3 regions of the Ensifer sp. 1H6 genome follow, and region 1 is predicted to be linked to each of the others. Evidence: riboswitches for the same ligand, from Rfam matches in the RefSeq annotation. Region 1 holds a riboswitch; each other region holds the start of a gene.
The links. Region 1 has a riboswitch for thiamine pyrophosphate ahead of thiB (thiamine ABC transporter substrate binding subunit). Riboswitches for the same ligand answer to the same signal wherever they lie in the genome.

Region 1 (6,540 bases):
CGTAGCTCGCGACGATGCGCGGGTGTTCGCGCGCGCCGAGCTGGGCACGGGGGTCGTTCTTCTGGACTTCGTCGACGATCTGCGGATTGGAGGACGGCGATACGGTCGGCTCGTAGGTCTGCTCGATCACCGACTGGCAGGCGGAAAGCAGCGTCGTCGCAAGCAATGCAACCACAGCACGTGTCCGGAGGCCTCCGCGCTTGGGCGGGAACCGGTCGTTTCTGACTGTATGACTTTCCATGCCTCAGCCCGTTTCCCGTCCAACGCCACCCCACAACAGGGACTCGGGCGGCGTTGAAAGTCTTACTTTTTCAGCCGGATACGTCCGATCCGGCAAGAGTATTCCAGCCCTGGTCTTGCTGTATCTGATTTCAGCGCCACCTGCCTAGTTTACCCCGGTAGAAATAGTTGCCCCGTGGTATCACGGCAACGGATACGCGAATATTCGTGACGCTCCGGCCGGACAATCCGCGCGTCGCATGGCGCGGCGGTCAAATTGTGGCGGAGTACCACGCGCGCTAGAGCATTTCCGGTTTAGACGACGTCGCGGAAACGCTCTATCTGCCTGTTTCCACGCATTTCCTGACGGAAAACCGCTTCGCACTTTTCCTGGAAATGCTCCAAGATTCCACGTCGCATCACGCGTTGCCGAGAAAGCGGTTGATGGACGCCATATCGCGCCGTTCGAGAAAGCGCTCGACCGGGTCATGGGCGATGATACGCCCCTGGTCCAGAAAAAGCACGCTATCGGCCAGCGCCCTCACGTCATCGGGATGGTGCGTGATCATCAGGATCGTGTTGTTTTCCTGATCATGCAGGTCCTGCAGCAGTGCCCGCATACCGGCCCTCATGCCGGGATCGAGAGCGGCAAAAGGCTCATCCAGCAGCAGCAGCGGGCGATGTCGCACCAAGGCGCGCGCCAACGCCACACGCTGTCGTTCGCCGCCGGACAGCGTCGGCGGCAGGCGCTTGCCGAAGCTGTCGAGCCCGACGCGGCCGAGGGCATCGTCTATCCGTGCGCGATCAGCGACCGACAGGCGAAGCGAGGGGCTGATGCCGAAGCCGACATTGGTCGCGACGTCGAGATGTGCAAACAGGTTGTTGTCCTGAAAGATCACGGAGACGGGTCGTTCTGCCGGCGCCTGTCCCGACATCGTCTTGCCGAGAATGCGAACCTCGCCCCGGTCCGGCTCCTCGAAACCGGCGATGACATGAAAGAGGGTCGACTTTCCCGACCCGGAGGCCCCGGCAACTGCGACGATGCCACCTGGCTGAATGGCGCAATCGAAGTGCAGTGCGGTGGTGTCGTAACGAACGTCGACGCCAACAAGTTCTACCGCCGCCTGGGAATTCATGCGTTTCGTCCTTCCGGCACTCGCCTGTCGCCGGCCGTGCCGAGCATGGTGAAGATCAGGCAGATGAGGCCGAGGAAGAGCGCCAGACCGGCTGCATCCGCGGTGCGATAGCTGCCCATCCGGCTGTAGAGCAGCCATGGAAGCGTGACCATGTCCTGCGAACCGAACAGCGCCACTGCACCAAGGTCGCCGAGCGACAGCGCCATGGCGAAGGAGAACGCCATCAGCAACGGTTTCCGGAGCGGCGGCAAGTCGATCCATCGCAGGCGATGGAAGCCGCGGATGCCGAGGCTTGCTGTCAGTCGGTCGGTGCGTGCGGCATGTGTTGCCATCGCCGGTGCCAGGATCCGGTGCACGAACGGCAGCGCATCAATGCGTTGATGGCGACGACGATGGCGGGGGCGAAACGGGCGACATCGCCGAAGGGGCGCAGGAGCAGAAACCATCCCGCACCGAGCACGACCGGCGGCACCAGCAGCACCAGCGACGTGCTGGCGGTGACAGTGCCCGCAAATGCCCTGGCCAAGGTCGGGGCGTGGCGACGCGCCACGACGATGCCGGCGGCGCGGATCATCGCGGCGGCCATGGTGACGCAAAAGAATGCCGAGAGGACGGCGATGACAATGCTGGTGACGAGAGCACGATGCACGGTCGGGTCGCCGGCAAGCTTCACCAGATCCGCACGCAGGCCGGAACCGACGACGGCGATCAGCGGTGCGCCGATGAAGAGCAGCGAGAACAGGATCCAGCCGGCGTCGGACGTCCGGGAGAGGCCGGTTCCTGCATCATAGCGTCTGGAGATTTTGCCCGCGGTTGCGCTTTGTGCAGGTTCGGTCGCGACACGCGTTAGAGCCAGGAGCAGGGCTCCGGTCATGACGATCTGTAGGGCGGACAGGGCGATCGCCCGCGGCGGGTCGAAATCGAAGCGCAGCGCCTGGTAGATCGCGACCTCGATGGTGCTGGCGGCAGGCCCGCCGCCGAGCGTCAGCACCAGCGTGAAGCTGGTGGCGCAGAGCATGAAGACGAGGCCGGCAGCACCTGGCAGCAATCCCCGAAGGACCGGCCACTCGACAAAGCGGAAGAGTGCGGCTGGCGGCATGCCGAGATTGGCGGCGGTTCTCCAGTATTCCGAAGGGATGCGCTCGAGCCCGGCGAGAAAGAGACGTGCGATAAGCGGCATGTTGAAGAAGACGTGGGCGAGCAGGATGCCGAAAAGGCCGTAGATGCTGATCGGCTGCTGCAGCCCGAGGCCGGCGAGGGCGGTGTTGAGCGCGCCCTGCCGGCCCCAGATCTCGATCAGCCCGAGCGCGCCGACAAGCACGGGCAGGCCGAGCGGCAGGGCCATCACCCGCAGAACCCAGACGCGGCCGGGAAAGCTCGGCCGGCGCGCAAGCGCCCGTGCGATCGGGATGGCAAGAACAACGGAAAGCAGCGTCGAAAGGCTCGCCTGCAGCAAGGTGAAGCGCGTTACCCGCCAGATATAGGCATCGAACAGCACGCTGTTGCCGAAGTCACCGCTCTGGAGCAAAAGGGCTGCAATCGCCAGGCCGACAAACAGCAGGATACCGCCGAGACTTAAAGTCCCGGCGGTCATCGTGATGCGATTTTCGGCAGGCGCGAACAAATGCGCCTCAGTTCTTGCTAATGGCGGCCAGCCATTCGTCGATCCAGGCCTTGCGGTTCGCCGCCACCTCTTCCGACGGCAGCAGGAAAGTCTTCTCCGGATTGACCAGCTTGCTAAAAGCCTCCGGCAGCGGCTCCTTGGTCGCCGCGACCGGCATCATCCAGTTGGTCGTCGGAATGATCGACTGGAACTCCGGGCCGGTCATGAAGGCGAGAAACTGCTTGGCAAGCTCCGGCTCCTTGGCGCTCTTGGTCATGCCGGCAACTTCGATCTGGATGTAGTGACCTTCCGAGAATTCGGCCGCCTGGTAGCGGTCGGTGTTTTCCGCCACCATGTGGTAGGCGGGCGACGTGGTGTAGGAAAGCACCATCGGCGCTTCGCCCTTGGTGAAGAGGCCATAGGCTTCCGACCAGCCCGGCGTTACGGTCAGTACCCTGTCCTTGAGCTTGGCCCAGGCGGCGCCGGCTTCGTCGCCATAGACGGCCTTGACCCAGAGAAGCAGACCGAGGCCCGGCGTCGAGGTGCGCGGATCCTCGATGACGATCTTCTGAGAGGCGTCGCCTTCGACCAGTTCCTTCAGGCTCTTCGGCGGCGTCTTCAAGGTCTGGGTGTCGTAGACGACGGCGAAATGGCCGTAGTCATAGGGAAGGAAGGTGTCGTCGGTGAAGTCGCCGGGTACCTTGACGTTGGCAGGCTCGATGCCGTGCGGCGCGAAGAAGCCGGTGGCCTTGGCCTCGGCGACGAGGTTTGTATCGAGGCCGAGCACGATGTCGGCCTTGGAGGCCGCGCCTTCGAGCTTGAGGCGGGTCAGAAGCTCGACGCCATCGGCGACGCCGACATAGGTGACCTTGCATTCGCAGGTCTTCTCGAAAGCTTCGGCGACCTTGGCACCCGGCCCCCATTCGGTGATGAAGCTTTCATAGGTGTAGACGGTCAGCGTCTTGTCGGCAGCAACGGCATTGGCCGCGAAGACAAGTCCTGCCGTCGCGGCAAGCGCTAGCCGGCTAAGAACCTTGAGTTGCGATGAATTGGACATGGCAGGCACCTCTCCCTAAAAATGATGTTGCATGGGAAAAGGGCGTATCGATCCGATCGCGTCTAATCCCTCCGCCGGTATGAGCCGGATCAGGTTCCGCGGGTTGGCGTTCAACGCCTCTCAGCCTTCGGCCGCCATGCGGTCGGAAGGCACCCCGTTAGAGCGGGTAGAGATTTACCGCCGAGCCGGTTTGATGGCAAGCGAAGTTTGAGGACGGCAAAAGCGCCCGCCCCGCATTTTCGCGCCGCGGCGCATGGGGTAAAATCGTCGGCAGAGTTTGCAGACGCCGAAGGAGCCTGCGATGACTGACATGCTCGTTCGCCTTTATGCACTGCCGGCACAAGCGAGATCACCGCTTGCTGACGGTATCGGCATTCACCGCGCAATGGCACCCGAACGAAGCTTGTTGTTCCCTGGATCGAGCAGACATTTGGCTCCGGCTGGGCGGGCGAGGCGGAGGCGGCCTTCAGATCGACGCCGACGTGCATGCACATCGCGGTGTTCGAGGACCGGATCGTCGGCTTTGCCTGCCACGATGTCACAGCGCTCGGTTTCTTCGGGCCGACGGGCGTCGACGAGGCCATGCGCGGACGGGGATCGGCGAGGCGCTCTTGCGCGTGAGCCTGACGGCGATGCGTGACGCAGGCTACGGTTACGCCATCATCGGCGGCGTCGGCCCGGCCGAATTCTACCGACGCACGGTCGGCGCCATCGAGATCCCCGATTCCAACCCCGGGATCTATGCGGAGATGCTGTTTCCCGATACCTTGCCCGAAGATCACTGACAACGAGGACGCAAAATCGCCGGATCGCGCCCTTGTTCGGTTTTCTTGCTTTTCCTTGCCCGTGCCTTTGCGCTATGGGCTTTGCCATGGCCCGATCCACCTTCACCATTCTGCTCGGCGGTGCACTGACCCCGACCGATCGCCTTGCGCGCCAGCTCGCAGGCAGCCGCTTCGTTGCGGCCGATGGCGGCATGCGGCATGCGCGGGTGCTATCCGTGACCCCCGACGTCTGGGTGGGCGATTTCGATTCGACCGAGGAGGCGCTGCTCGCGGAATTTGCCGATGTCCCGCGCGAGCCCTATCCCGCCGCCAAGGCTGCGACCGATGGCGAAATCGCTGTCGAGGCGGCGCTGTCGCGTGGCGCCGAAGCCTTGATCTTTGCCGGCGCGCTCGGAGGATCACGCAGCGACCATGCCTTCCTGCACCTGCTTCAGGCTGCTTCGCTGGCCGAACGTGGGTTGCCGGTGTTCATGACCTCGGGTGAGGAGGAGGCCTATCCGCTGCTTGCAGGCGAGATCGAAATCGATCTGCCGAAGGGCAGCCTATTCTCGATCCTCGGACTGACCGATCTCATCGGGCTTACGATCGTCAACGCGCGTTATCCGCTCACCGATTTCACGTTGCCGTTCGGGTCTTCGCGCACCGTTTCCAATGTCGCGGAGGGTCCCCTTCGCATTTCCCTCGACACCGGCCGGCGATCGTTCTCGCCCGCCCCTATGACCTTTCCGGAGCCTGAGCCTTGGCGCCTCCCATTCTGAAACTCGACGATATCTTCCTGACCTTCGGTGGCACGCCGCTTCTGGCCGGCGCCAACCTGCAGGTGGAGCCGGGGGATCGCATCTGCCTTGTCGGGCGCAACGGTTCCGGCAAATCGACGCTGATGAAGATCGCCGCCGGTCTTGCCGAAGCGCAATCGGGCGAGGTCTTCCGCCATCCGTCCTCGACCGTTCGCTACCTGCCCCAGGCACCGGATTTCGAAGGCTACGACACGGTGCAGGCCTATGCCGAGTCGGGCCTTGGCCCAAGCGACGACCCGTATCGCGTCGCTTACCTACTGCAGCACCTGGGTCTGACCGGCGAAGAAGACCCGGCACGCCTTTCCGGCGGCGAGGCGCGCCGCGCAGCGCTTGCCCGGGTGATGGCGCCGGAGCCGGATATCCTGCTGCTCGACGAGCCGACCAACCATCTCGATCTGCCGACGATCGAATGGCTCGAAGACGAGCTGACCCGCAGCCGTTCGGCCCTGGTGCTGATCTCGCACGACCGGCGCTTCCTCGAAAAGGTCTCGAACGCGACGGTCTGGCTCGATCGCGGCCAATCCCGCCGGCTCGACCGCGGCTTCGGCCATTTCGAGGCCTGGCGCGACGAGGTGCTGGAGGCGGAAGAGCTGGAGCAGCACAAGCTCGGCAAGGCGATCGAGCGCGAGGAGCATTGGCTGCGCTACGGCGTTACCGCCCGGCGCAAGCGCAACATGCGTCGTCTCGGCGAATTGCAGGACATGCGCTCGCGCCATCGCGGCCACAAGGGGCCGCAGGGCTCCGTTCAGGCGGCGGCTTCCGACGCCAAGGAATCGGGCAAGCTGGTGATCGAGGCGGAGAAGATCACCAAGGCTTACGGCGAGCGGACGATCGTTGCGCCGTTTTCCATTCGCGTGCACCGTGGCGACCGGATCGGCCTTGTCGGCCCGAACGGTGCCGGCAAGACGACGCTTTTGAAGATGCTGACCGGGCAGATCGAGCC
Region 2 (6,540 bases), on a different contig from region 1:
GTATCGGGGCATGGGGCCGTCGATCTACAAGGCGCCCAATGTTGGCCCACGTCGATAGCGCCTGAAAGGCTTGTCTATGGGAAGGAACAATCCTCTTAGAGCCGCGTTTTTTCCGGACATGCCACGTGACAGCAGGCAGTCCCCCCGCAGCCACTGTCGAACTCTCGGGCCCCTCCCGCAGGGGCCTATTTTTGTAGCTCGAAGACATCGACTTTATCGGCCAGTTCGCGCAGCCCTTTGAACGACGGATGACGGAGCTTCCCGTCGCTGCTCCATGACCGGTCCATCTTTAACCGTTTGCACCTTTCTAGCAGCATGGTGGCAACACGTTCCCGACAAGGTGTGCCAGCGTGGTTTTATCGAGAGCCGCGTAAAAGAGAAATCAGGGCTGCCCTGCTCGATGCAGCAAATATGATCTGGACGTTGCGGATTATCCTGGATGGGAAGGAATGAAGCTTCCCATGTTTGAACAAGAGTCCCCTCCGCCTGAGCTAGTTCGAAAAGGCTAAGGGCAAATCGCTCCGTTTTGAAGTAACTTTAGCCCCTACTAAAATTGGAGAGGATCCCGCAATGCCGAACTATATCGCATGCGCCCTAGCTTTCCTCACATACTTTTCGTGCACCGCCTCCTATGCTCAGACAACCTTCCAGGTCCCAGGACACCCATTTCGCTCGACTGTGAATTGTGTTCGCGAGGCGCCAATTGGCAAGTTCGACCGCAAGTGCGACATTCCACTAACCGGCTGGCGCTGCGCCGAAGGTCTGTGGCTTCCGATTGTCCAGAGCGGCCTCTAGGTCGCTAGAGGTCCCAGGGCGCACGCCCCTGTCCCAAGCAAAGCAACACTCTGGGATCACATCGATCGGCACGGCCTGGCGCGATGGTTCGGCACAACTCAGTCGATCGTGGCACGTGGTCGACGCATGCGTTGTAAGCAGTGCAGCAACAACAACGGTAACGTGATCCGGGTGCGAAAACACCGACGGTGATTGTCGACCGCAGCGATGGAACATTGTTGTCGCACCCGAGTTATAAGAGCACCCCAACGTATCAGCTCCAAGGCCCCTCTTCCCCGGGTCTATTTTTTGAGCTCGAAGACATCAACGTTCTCGGCCAGCTCGCGCAGGCCTTCGAACGATGGATGCCGTAACTTCCCTTCGCTGGTGATCTCGGTATAGGTGATCGGCGACAAATGCCGGCTCACAGAAAACCGCGTTCTTGCGCTTGAGCGCGACCGGCGGCATGTCCGACAATTGCTTGCGAAGGTCGCGGGCCATTTTGTCCGTAAAGCCTGTTCCGACCCCGCCTACATAGACCAGCTCGTTGCCTCGCCTCGCCGTAAGCAGCAACCGCGAAATCGCGCCGGCCACCTTCGTCGATGGCTCACATCCGACGACTACGAAGCCGTCGCTCTGGATGCACTTCAGCTTTACCCAATCGCCGTTGTGAAGCAGGCACCTTGGTCGAGAACCGTGGGCGGGTACTTTAGCCAGAGCCATAAGGCACGCACGCCAAACAGAGTGACGATACATTAGCAATCGGAACAATGCCTTACCGCACGCGTTTTTAAGTGCATAAGCGTTGGTGTATTGTGGAGGCAACCCAACGTGGGCTCCGGACGGTCTGGCTACTCTCCAACCCAAAGACCGTCTGGATCTCCCTCCACGATTCCAGTGTAATCCCCCCAGCAACGGCGCATACTCTATGCGGGGCAAACATCGGCCCTGTTCTCCCCTGGGCCGGCTGGGATTAGGGCTATGGGTAAAGCGGTTGGATCTCGCACAGGGATTGTAACGCCTGACGACGTCAAGCAGATCGAATGTGTCTTCCGGGAAATGGTCCAGGAAAGGCACCTCGCCTTTGATAGCGATGAAGCCGTTACGCTCGCGGCGCACCTGATCAGCCTTTTTCAAAGCGGCATCCACGACCACGATGCGCTCAAGCAAATGGCTGGTTAATTGGGAGGGTGGCTGCCTGACCCGGCGGGACAACTGGAAAAGAGCGGCCTTCTTTTGGGGCTCTGCGGGAAGACCGCTAGCAATCTCAGCAACGACTAAATATCGAACTAAATCTGATGATTGGCGAGAACAATTCGCATTTAAGGAAAGGAGCGGCTAAGGAGTCGTCTCGTTTCCGCTGTCGTTCCCGCGGCGCCTTTTATAAGCGCCGCTTCTCTGTGGGCTCTGAGCCGGATTCCCCGCTACCAGCAGCAGTTCGACGCACGCAAATCTCAACTTTTGCTCACTTGGAGCCAATTAAAGATTTCGCTATCTTTCTCTCTTCGGTGAAGGCGGTAGCTCAAGAAGGGAGGTCTAAATGGCTATTCACTTTGACCAGTCAGGTTTTGAACTCGCACCCGAACAGCTCGATACACTTCAAAGGATATTCGATCGCATTTGCTTCGAAACGAGGATCCCGCGCCAAGACATCCGCGCTGGCCGCCTCGCAAAATTCCTGATGGATGAATTTAGGTTCGGCAATACGGATGAGTTGGCGTTAACAGAGTGCGGTCGCTGGTTCTGTAGGCGGGCGAGCCCAACACGTCGAATTCAGAGCGAACAGCAACCGACCAGTATGCTGCACTAGGCGATGTGTTGCTCAACACCGCAGAGTGACGCGCTGCCCCACTCTCGGCCCTCGACTGGGATCACACTACGCCAGGCATACTCCGGTCAGCGTGGCCGCGCAACGGCCACGCCGTCATCGAGATGCCCCAGAGACAGCTGAAAATATTCCGCATCCGAGGCCCGATCCGATATGCATGTGCTCGTTAATTCAGCGCCGGCGTCGGTCCCCAGACCTCGCGATAGAATCGGAAGTCGGCACGTTCATGTCCGTGCTGCGAGCAGCAGGCGACGGGACTTATCGAGACCAAACATGTCGCCATAGCGATCGAGCGCGACCATGACGGAGGTGAAGTTGCTTGCATTGACCGCCCTTTCGCGGCCGAGCGAATTTTCTGCACAGATATGGCGCCATTCGGATTCCTTTTTATTGGATGCTGGCCATTTTCCGACCGGGCTTGCACCGTGAACCACTCAAAACGGGGGACTCTCATGGCTCCAGGACGAGGAGAAATGGTCGAACTGCATGAACGCCGTGGCTCTCATCGCCTCGGGCGCGCCCGCGCAGGCGGACACGACGGTGTGCTTGGGAAATGTGTGTATTGTCACTTCCAGGGACGGCACCAACCATGAAAGGTCTCTGAGCGACATCAATGAAGAAGCGAGAAAGGAATCGCTTGAGAACATTCGAGACCATTGATTGTTGTGTGGCAGACGATGCCTCCACTTGCCTGAGAGCAAAACTCACGCTGCAGCGCCTTTTCTACTAAACGCATGCTCCTTGATGCCTTCCCGCCGCTAGACGAGCGCGAGGCCCGCCGCATTGATGCGCCGGCTCATGTTGCTCCTCTCGGCGCGATACGCGTTGAGTCTAAGGTATGTGGATGACGCTTTAGCCCCGTTGGGAATAAACTAACAACGCTTGACAAAGCACGGCATTGGCCGTTCAACTCGGTTCATTCACCAGGGGAGTCCCGACAAGGGGCTGAGATATTGCTGGGCGGATCGGCTCTTTCGACCGCAGCGCAATGACCCGTTGAACCTGATCCAGTTCATGCTGGCGTAGGGACGGTGGGAACGACGGCAGTTGCGACAGCTCCTTTGCGATCGCGTGGACGTGTCTCTATCTTTCCAGCGCCAAGATCTGGGTCTCCAAACGTCAAGGTTGGAGCCGACCAATGGTTTTTTCAGATGTCGTACACGAGCCAAACCGCGGACATAGACGGCAACATCGACGCCCGTTAGCGGTGCGGCGCATGGATGAATGGCCCTACAGCTCCGGCCAGGTAACAGCTCGAACGGCTGCCAAATGAGGCAGGTGCTGATCAACGGAGCGGGTGTCATCGGCCTTGTCACCGCATACGAACTGGCGCGACGCGGCATTGAGGTCGACGTCTTCGAACGTTCAAAACGGATTGGCGCCGGCGCATCCTGGTTTGCGGGCGGCATGCTGGCGCCCTGGTGTGAGCGCGAAAGTGCCGACGAGAAAGTCGAACGCGTCGGCGCGACAGCCATCGAGTGGTGGAAGACGGCGCTGCCCGACAAGGTCGTGCAAGAGGGGACACTTGTCGTCGCCGCCGCGCGCGATACACGCGAGCTCGATCGCTTCGCGGCGCGAACCAAAGGGCACAGATGGCTTGATGCAGACCAGATAGCCGAACTGGAACCCGATCTCGCCGGCCGTTTTTCTCGTGCACTCCACTTCCCGAGGGAAGCGCATCTCGATCCGAGAGAGGCGCTGCCTTCACTCCATGACACATTAATGGCCATGGGGGTGCGTTTTCATTTCGGCCAGGCGACCGATGCCACCGTCGATCGCCGTGTCGATTCGCATATTGACTGCACAGGCCCTGCCAGGCTCCCGGATGACGCGGCACTGCGGGGCGTGCGTGGCGAGATGCTCTATCTGCGCACCGGCGACATTCAACTGTCGCGTCCAGTGCGCTTCCTGCATCCTCGACACCCCATCTATGTCGTTCCACGCCGCCAGGGCGTCTTCATGGTCGGGGCAACAATGATAGAGAGCGAATTGTCCGGTCCTATCACTGCACGGTCGCTGATGGAGCTCTTAAACGCAGCCTACGCCCTGCACCCGGCCTTCGGCGAAGCGCAGATCACCGAAACCGGAACTGGCATTCGCCCCGCCTACCCCGACAATCTGCCAAGGATCACGAAAAGCGGTTCGATCTATTCCGTGAACGGTATGTATCGGCATGGTTTCCTGCTCTCGCCGGCTCTTGCGCACGACGTTGCCGAACTTCTGCTCAACCCGGACCACAGATCGGAGTTCTATGATGAACCTTAACGTCAATGGCGAAGAGCACGAGGTCGCCTGCTCGACGCTCGCCGAACTGATGGCTGCACTCGACTATGAAGGAAGCTGGCTGGCGACCGCTGTCAACGGCGAACTCGTTCACGCGGCCGACCGCGATCGATGGCGCTTAGGCGATCATGATCGCATCGAAATTCTCTCGCCGATGAAAGGTGGCTGAACATGCTGCAAGTCTACGACACGGAAATCACCTCTCGACTGCTTCTGGGAACAGCGGGCTATCCATCTCCAGCCGTGCTTTCGGACGCCGTGCGGGCTTCAGGGACACAAATCATCACGGTCTCGTTGAGGAGAGAGACGGCCGGCGGCAAAGCGGGAGGTGCGTTTTTCGAACTGATCCGCGAGCTCGGGACGAAAATACTGCCGAACACCGCCGGCTGCCACACCACCAAGGAGGCGGTGCTCACTGCCAAGATGGCGCGCGAGGTTTTCAAGACGAACTGGATCAAGCTCGAAGTGATCGGCAATCACGACACATTGCAGCCGGATGTGTTCTCGCTGGTCGAAGCCGCACGGATCCTTTCGAACGAAGGCTTCGAGGTCTTTCCCTATACAACCGACGATCTGGTTGTCGCCGAGCGCCTGCTGGAAGCTGGCTGCCGCGTGTTGATGCCCTGGTGCGCTCCGATCGGCAGTGCCATGGGGCCGCAAAATCCGTCCGCCTTGCGGTCGATGCGCGCGCATTTCCCGGACGTGCCTCTGATTGTCGATGCGGGCATCGGCCGCCCTTCGCATGCAACGACAGTGATGGAGCTCGGTTTCGATGCCGTGCTCCTGAATACCGCGGTGGCCGGCGCGGGAAATCCGGCCGTGATGGCATCGGGTTTTGCCAAGGCGATCGAGGCCGGTCGGCTGGCTTTTGAAGCCGGCATGCTCGAACCGCGAGACCTGGCAGTCCCCTCCACCCCGGTGATCGGAAAGGCAGTCTTCTCATGAAGCTCGATCCCTTCTACCTCATTGTCGACAGCGCGAATTGGGTCGAACGCCTCGTTCCAATTGGAGTGAGGCTGGTCCAGCTTCGCATCAAGGAAAGACCCGATAGCGAGGTTCGTAGCGATATCCGCATCGCCAGAACCATATGCGACAGACACGGCTGCCAACTTGTCGTCAACGACCATTGGCGCATCGCGATCGACGAAGGCTGCGATTTCGTTCATCTCGGTCAGGAAGATCTGGCGCAAGCTGACGTGGCCGCCATTCGTCGGGCCGGACTGAAGCTCGGCATCAGCACACATGACGAGGCCGAACTCGATATGGCGCTGTCAGTCGCGCCCGACTATGTCGCGCTGGGCCCGGTCTATCCGACCATTCTCAAGAAGATGAAGTGGGAGCCGCAGGGGCTTGCCCGCCTCACCACTTGGAAGAAGAAAATCGGATCGACCCCGCTGGTTGCGATCGGTGGACTGAACCTTGAACGTATCGATGGCGTTCTCACACATGGCGCGGAGTGTGCCGCGGTCGTGACCGACATTACACGTAGCCAGGATCCCGAGGGCAGAACAAGGCAATGGATCGCTGCGACGTCACGGTGGCGCATTGCGCCAGCTTGAACGAGATCTTCGTTTCCCAGCCGGCGACCACGGCCGAGCACCGTCCCCAGATGAGCCTCACCCTCAGAAAAGCCGCAACAACGGAAAATCGGCCGA
Region 3 (6,540 bases), on a different contig from region 1:
GATCGACGGCCTCACGCTGTTTCGCCGGATCGCCGATTTCGACCCCGACCTGCCCGTCATTCTGGTCACCGGCCACGGCGATATCCCGATGGCCGTTCAGGCCATTAAGGACGGCGTCTATGATTTCATCCCGAAACCCTTTGCCGCCGACCGTCTGGTGCAGAGCGCACGCCGCGCCTTGGAAAAACGCCGGCTGGTGATGGAAAACCGCGCGCTGAAACGCGCAGCCGAAGTCGCCGGTGAGAGCCTGCCGCTGATTGGCCAGACACCGGTCATGGAACGGCTGCGCCAGACCTTGCGGCATATCGCCGACACCGACGTGGATGTGCTTGTTGCCGGCGAAACCGGCAGCGGCAAGGAGGTGGTGGCGACGCTGCTGCACAATTGGAGCCGGCGCCGCAACGGCAACTTCGTGGCGCTGAACTGCGGCGCACTGCCGGAAACGGTAATCGAGAGCGAGCTTTTCGGCCACGAGCCCGGCGCCTTCACCGGTGCACTGAAGAAGCGCGTCGGCCGTATCGAGCATGCGAGCGGCGGCACGCTTTTCCTCGATGAGATCGAGGCGATGCCGCCGGCAACGCAGGTCAAGATGCTGCGAGTGCTTGAAGCCCGTGAGATCACGCCGCTTGGCACCAATATCGTGCGCCCCGTCGATATTCGGGTCATCGCCGCGGCCAAGATCGACCTCGGCGACCCGGCCCAGCGGGGCGATTTTCGCGAGGATCTCTATTTCCGGCTGAACGTCGTCACCCTGTCGATCCCGCCGCTGCGCGAACGCCGGGACGATATCCCCCTTCTCTTCTCGCATTTCCTGACGCGGGCAGCCGAGCGTTTCAAGCGCGACGTGCCGACGCTTTCGCTGGCCGTCAGCCACTATCTGAGGTCTCATTCCTGGCCGGGCAATGTGCGCGAGCTCTCGCACTTCGCCGAGCGCGTCGCCCTTGGCGTCGAAGGTTCGCTCGGCCAACCGATTGCCGCCGCGCCGACCAGTGCCGGCCTGCCCGAGCGGATCGAGCGCTACGAGGCGGAAATTCTGAAAGAAGCGCTGCGGGCGCAGCACGGCGACGTCAAGGCGACGATCGAAGCGCTCGGCATTCCGCGCAAGACCTTCTATGACAAGCTGCAGCGGCACGGCATCAACCGTGCGGATTATGCCGATCGCCGGGGATCAGAGAAGTCCGGCCGCTAGCGCATTTCCAGGAAAAGTGCGGAGCGGTTTTCCGTCAGGAAATGCGTAAAAACGAAAAGAACGAGCGTGCCCGCGGCTTCGTCTCATCCGGAAACGCTCTACCGGGCAATCAACAGGCCTGACACGCAACCTTCGGATTAACGCTTGACGGCGCATCCGGATCGATGGCTATCTCTAGGCATTCACCAGGGGGGTCCCGTCAAGGGGCTGAGATACTGCTGGGCGGATCGGCTTTGCCGACCGAGGCGCAGTGACCCGTTGAACCTGATCCAGTTCATACTGGCGTAGGGACGGTGCAGACATTGACGCCACGATTCCGTCATTCGCGCGGAATTTCAGGCAAACATGTCTTTTCCTTCCGGCTTCAGAACTGGGTCTCCAACCGCAAACTTGGAGCCTCATCATGAATATTGCCACCAAACCCGCAGAACTCTCGGTCACAAAAGGCCCGCTTCCCGCCTCGAAAAAGGTCTACAAGCCAGGCACGATCCATCCCGACATCCGCGTTCCCATGCGCGAAATCACCCTGCACCCGACGTCGGCGAGCCGCCGGTCACCGTCTACGACGCCTCCGGTCCCTACACCGTAGAAGATGCCAACATCCGCATCGAGGATGGATTGCCAAGACCGCGCCGCGACTGGATCATCGCTCGCGGCGATGTCGAAGCCTATGACGGGCGCGACGTGCGGCCGGAAGACAACGGCTTTGCCTCCGGCGACCGGCTGACGCCGACCTTTCCCCTCCGTCACGCGCCGCTGCGCGCAACCGGCCGGCGCGCGGTGACGCAGCTTGCCTATGCGCGGGCCGGCATCATCACGCCCGAGATGGAGTTCGTCGCCATCCGCGAGAACCTTGGCCGCGACGCTGCACGCGCCGCGCTACGCGACGGCGAAAGCTTTGGCGCCCATATCCCCGATCACGTCACGCCCGAATTCGTCCGCCAGGAGATTGCCAGCGGCCGCGCCGTGCTGCCGGCCAACATCAACCACCCAGAATCCGAACCGATGATCATCGGCCGGAATTTCCTGGTGAAGATCAATGCCAATATCGGCAACTCCGCCGTCACTTCGTCGATGGCCGAGGAAGTGGAGAAGATGGTCTGGGCCACTCGCTGGGGCGCCGATACGGTGATGGACCTTTCGACCGGCCGCAACATCCACAACATCCGCGAATGGATCATCCGCAACTCGCCCGTGCCGATCGGCACCGTGCCGCTCTACCAGGCGCTGGAAAAGGTCAACGGCATCGCCGAGGATCTCACATGGGAAGTCTATCGCGATACGCTGATCGAGCAGGCGGAACAGGGGGTCGATTACTTCACCATCCATGCCGGTGTCCGGCTGCACTATATCCCGCTGACCGTCGACCGGGTCACCGGCATCGTCTCGCGCGGCGGCTCGATCATGGCGAAATGGTGCCTGCACCACCACAAGGAGAGCTTTCTCTACGAGCACTTCGAAGAGATCTGCGACATCTGCCGCGCCTATGACGTCTCGTTTTCGCTCGGCGACGGCCTGCGTCCGGGCTCGATCGCCGATGCCAATGACGCGGCGCAATTTGCCGAACTGGAAACGCTGGGCGAGCTGACGAAGATCGCCTGGGCGAAAGACTGCCAGGTGATGATCGAGGGCCCCGGCCACGTGCCGATGCACAAGATCAAGGAAAACATGGACAAGCAGCTCGCTGTCTGTGGGGAGGCGCCGTTCTATACGCTTGGGCCCCTGACGACCGACATCGCCCCCGGCTACGACCACATCACCTCGGGCATCGGTGCCGCGATGATCGGCTGGTTCGGAACGGCCATGCTCTGCTATGTGACACCGAAGGAACATCTGGGGCTTCCCGACCGCAACGACGTCAAGGTGGGCGTCATCACCTACAAGATCGCGGCCCATGCCGCCGATCTCGCCAAGGGGCACCCGGCGGCCCGCACCCGCGACGACGCCCTGTCGCGCGCCCGCTTCGAGTTCCGCTGGGAGGACCAGTTCAACCTGTCGCTCGATCCGGAAACCGCCCGCTCCTTCCACGACGAAACCTTGCCGAAGGAGGCGCACAAGGTCGCGCATTTTTGCTCCATGTGCGGGCCGAAATTCTGCTCGATGCGGATCTCGCACGACATCCGCGCCGAGGCGCAGAAGGAAGGTTTTCAAGCGATGGCGGCCAAGTATCGTGAGGGTGGCGACCTCTATATGCCGGTCGACAGCGAGGCAGACGTTCGGGGATAACGACCACGCCAGAAGGGGCGGCGACCCCGCCCCTTCTGGCGCCCGGCGGGCTCCGGCACTCTTTACGCAATGGCCCATCTCTTCGTCATGCTCGGGCTCGACCCGAGCATCCACATTGGAGGCAGCCGGCTTGTCGATACGAGGCTGACACAGAGGTGCCGGCTGGATGCTCGGGTCAAGCCCGAGCATGACGGTGTGAGAGGAATTGCTGCCGCATCAGCATCTTGATCGCTCCAAGGAGGTCGCACCCGGCCCCTTCCGGCGCCCTAAGGGCTACCTGCAAGCCGGACGGCGACGTCGAGCAGGACATTGGCACCGGCGACGAGGTCTGCCGGATCCGTGTGTTCGCGCGGATTGTGGCTGATCCCGTCGCGGCTCGGCACGAAGATCATCGCCGCCGGCGCGATGCGCGCGATCATCTGGGCGTCGTGGCCGGCGCCGGAGGTCATCCGCCGGCTCTTCAGCCCACGGGCCTTCGCGGAAACTTCAATCGCCGCGACGACCGCACCGTCGAAACTGACGGGCTCGAACCGGGCGAGACGCTCGACAGAGACGGTCACATGCTCTTCCTGCTCAAGCCGGTCGAGAAAGCCGGAAAGCGCGCTTTCAAGCGCCCTCAGGCGATCCTCGTCCGGGTCGCGCAGGTCGATGGTAAAGACCGCGCGCGAGGGGATGACGTTGATCGCGTCCGGCTCGAAGCGCATGGTTCCGATCGTCGCAACGCTCGGCGCGTTTGATCGCGCGATGTGCTCGCGCAGGAACAGGCCGACGCGCGCGGCAGCAAGGCCCGCATCGCAGCGCATCGCCATCGGCGTCGTGCCGGCATGATTGGCAACGCCGTCGATGGTCACGCGCTGCCAGGAAATCCCTTGCAGATTTTCGACGGCGCCGATCGTGGTCGCTTCGCGCTCAAGCACCGGCCCCTGCTCGATGTGCAATTCAACATAGGCATGAGGTTTCAACGAGCCAGGCTCGACGCTTCCGGCGTAGCCGATGCGTTTGAGTTCCGATCCGAGCGTCGTGCCATCGGTTCCTACCGTCGCAAGCGCGGCTTCGACCGCAAGGCCGCCCACATGAACAAGCGACCCCAGCATATCGGGCGCGTAGCCCACCCCCTCCTCGTTGGTAAAGGCCGCGACGACGATCGGGCGGACAGGCGCGAATCCCTGCTCCTTCAGTGTCTCGATGACTTCGAGGGCGGCCAGCACGCCGTAGCTGCCATCGTAGATGCCGGCATTGATGACCGTGTCGATATGGGAGCCGAGCATTAACGGCGATTGCCCGGCGTTATCCTGGCTTTGCCAGACGCCGAAGATATTGCCGATGCGGTCGACGGCGATCTCCAGCCCCGCAGCCCGCAGCCAAGCGACTAGGCGGTCCCGCCCGAGCTTGTCGGTGTCAGACGCAGCAAGCCGTGTCAGTTGCCCCTGATCGTTGCGCCCGATCGCGCCGAGTTCGCGGATACGGGTAAGCAGACGTTCGGCATTAATGGACTGATGAGACATGACGGCGCCGCCTTCAATCGTGTTTGTGTTGAGCATCGCGACTCTCACTGCCCCACATCCGGTGCGGCCAGCCGTTGCCGGACGATTTCGGCGTGGAACCGGGCACCGAAGATCAAGGCATCATCATTGAAGTCGTAATGCGGATTGTGCAGCGGCGCGGATTCCTGGCCGTTGCCGATAAAGACGAAGCAGCCCGGCACATGCGCGAGAAACCGGGCAAAGTCCTCCGAGCCGGTCATCGGCTCGGCGGCGACGGCGGCATTGTCCGTCCCAAACACCGCACCGGCCGCTGCGAAGGCATGATCGACGAGAGCCGGATCGTTGAGCAACGGCACGAACTCACGCGTATAGGTCACCTCGACCTCGCAGCCATAGGCATCCGCCGTCCCCTTGGCGATGGTGCGCATCTGCTGTTCGATCCTGGCGCTCACCTCAGGTCGGAAGCTGCGCGCATCACCGAGAATGCGGGCCAGGCCTGGCAAGGCATTGCGCGTGCCGTCGGTGATCAATTCGGTCACGGAGACGACGGCGATATCGGCCGGAGAGAGCCTTCGCGAAACGATGGTCTGGAGATTGACCACTGTCGCGCAGGCAGCGACCAGCGTCTCGTTGCCCGCGTGAGGTCGCGCGGCATGGCCGCCGACGCCCTTGAGCGTGATCTCGAAATTGTCTTCGGCCGACATGATGGCGCCGGCACGGGTCTCGAACTTTCCGACCGGCAGGCCCGGCATATTGTGCAGCCCATAGATCTCGTCGAAGGGAAAGCGTTCCAGCATGCCATCGGCGAGCATGGCAAGTGCACCCTTCCCCCATTCTTCAGCTGGCTGGAAAACGAAGCGCACGGTCCCGTCAAAGCCGCCCTCCTCGGCCAGCAGCTTTGCTGCGCCGAGCAGCATCGCCGTATGGCCGTCGTGGCCGCAGGCGTGCATCGTGCCGGGCCGGGTGGAGCAATAGGCAATTGTCCCCTGTTCCGCGATACGCAGCGCATCCATATCGGCACGCAGCGCTATGGCGCGATTTCCCGTTCCATGCCGCAGCGTGCCGATCACCCCGGTGCCACCGATACCTTCGGCGACCTCGTCAAGGCCGAATTCCCGCAGCTTGGCGGCAACGAAGGCCGCTGTCCGCTTTTCCTCGAAACCGAATTCCGGATGGGCGTGTAGGTCATGACGCCACGCCGTCATCTCCGCCACAAGCTTGTCGATATCCGTGTTTGCCATCCGCGTCATACCCTTTCCAATTTCTCAGCCCCGGCGACATCAGCCGGCGCGAGGCCAACCAGCTCTTCGTAGCGTTCAGGATCCGTGGCACCTTCGGTATTGATCACCAGGATCCGCGAATTGGCATCAAGGCCGAGGGCGGCGCGCATGTTCGGGTCTCCGGCGACCGTGATGAGGCCAGCCAGCCCGACACCGCCGCTTTCGCCAGCAACGATTGCCGGATCGCCCCCTTTCGGGCGAGCGAGGCGGTTCATGATCGAAACGGCATCCTCCTCGTCGATCATCATGAAGGCGTCGGCAACACGCGAAAGAATGCGCCAGGCGACAAGAGAAGGCTCGTAACATTCGAGCATCGCCATGACAGTTGGCTCGCCATGTGGCACTTTCACCGGATGGCCGG

Region 2: another riboswitch for thiamine pyrophosphate. It lies ahead of thiO (glycine oxidase ThiO); the one in region 1 lies ahead of thiB (thiamine ABC transporter substrate binding subunit).
Region 3: another riboswitch for thiamine pyrophosphate. It lies ahead of thiC (phosphomethylpyrimidine synthase ThiC); the one in region 1 lies ahead of thiB (thiamine ABC transporter substrate binding subunit).

The regions. Positions count from the first base shown of each region.
Region 1 covers NZ_MOAI01000021.1:49,463-56,002, reverse strand. Annotated here, with positions in the region: gene BKP54_RS22865 (M48 family metalloprotease) at 1-241, opposite strand, end outside; gene BKP54_RS22860 (ATP-binding cassette domain-containing protein) at 639-1,355, opposite strand; partial or broken gene thiP (thiamine/thiamine pyrophosphate ABC transporter permease ThiP) at 1,352-2,955, opposite strand; gene thiB (thiamine ABC transporter substrate binding subunit) at 2,987-4,015, opposite strand; TPP riboswitch at 4,065-4,182, opposite strand; partial or broken gene BKP54_RS22845 (GNAT family N-acetyltransferase) at 4,317-4,800, shown strand; partial or broken gene BKP54_RS22840 (thiamine diphosphokinase) at 4,887-5,536, shown strand; gene BKP54_RS22835 (ABC-F family ATP-binding cassette domain-containing protein) at 5,540-6,540, shown strand, end outside.
Region 2 covers NZ_MOAI01000031.1:49,013-55,552, forward strand. Annotated here, with positions in the region: gene BKP54_RS28065 (hypothetical protein) at 1-58, shown strand, start outside; partial or broken gene BKP54_RS36825 (ATP-dependent DNA ligase) at 186-281, opposite strand; gene BKP54_RS28075 (hypothetical protein) at 1,756-1,956, shown strand; gene BKP54_RS28080 (hypothetical protein) at 2,315-2,584, shown strand; TPP riboswitch at 3,518-3,649, shown strand; gene thiO (glycine oxidase ThiO) at 3,872-4,867, shown strand; gene thiS (sulfur carrier protein ThiS) at 4,857-5,054, shown strand; gene BKP54_RS28100 (thiazole synthase) at 5,057-5,830, shown strand; gene BKP54_RS28105 (thiamine phosphate synthase) at 5,827-6,444, shown strand.
Region 3 covers NZ_MOAI01000009.1:163,134-169,673, reverse strand. Annotated here, with positions in the region: gene BKP54_RS13230 (sigma-54 dependent transcriptional regulator) at 1-1,189, shown strand, start outside; TPP riboswitch at 1,367-1,498, shown strand; partial or broken gene thiC (phosphomethylpyrimidine synthase ThiC) at 1,593-3,415, shown strand; gene BKP54_RS13220 (Zn-dependent hydrolase) at 3,682-4,920, opposite strand; gene BKP54_RS13215 (M20 aminoacylase family protein) at 4,965-6,140, opposite strand; gene BKP54_RS13210 (diaminopropionate ammonia-lyase) at 6,146-6,540, opposite strand, start outside.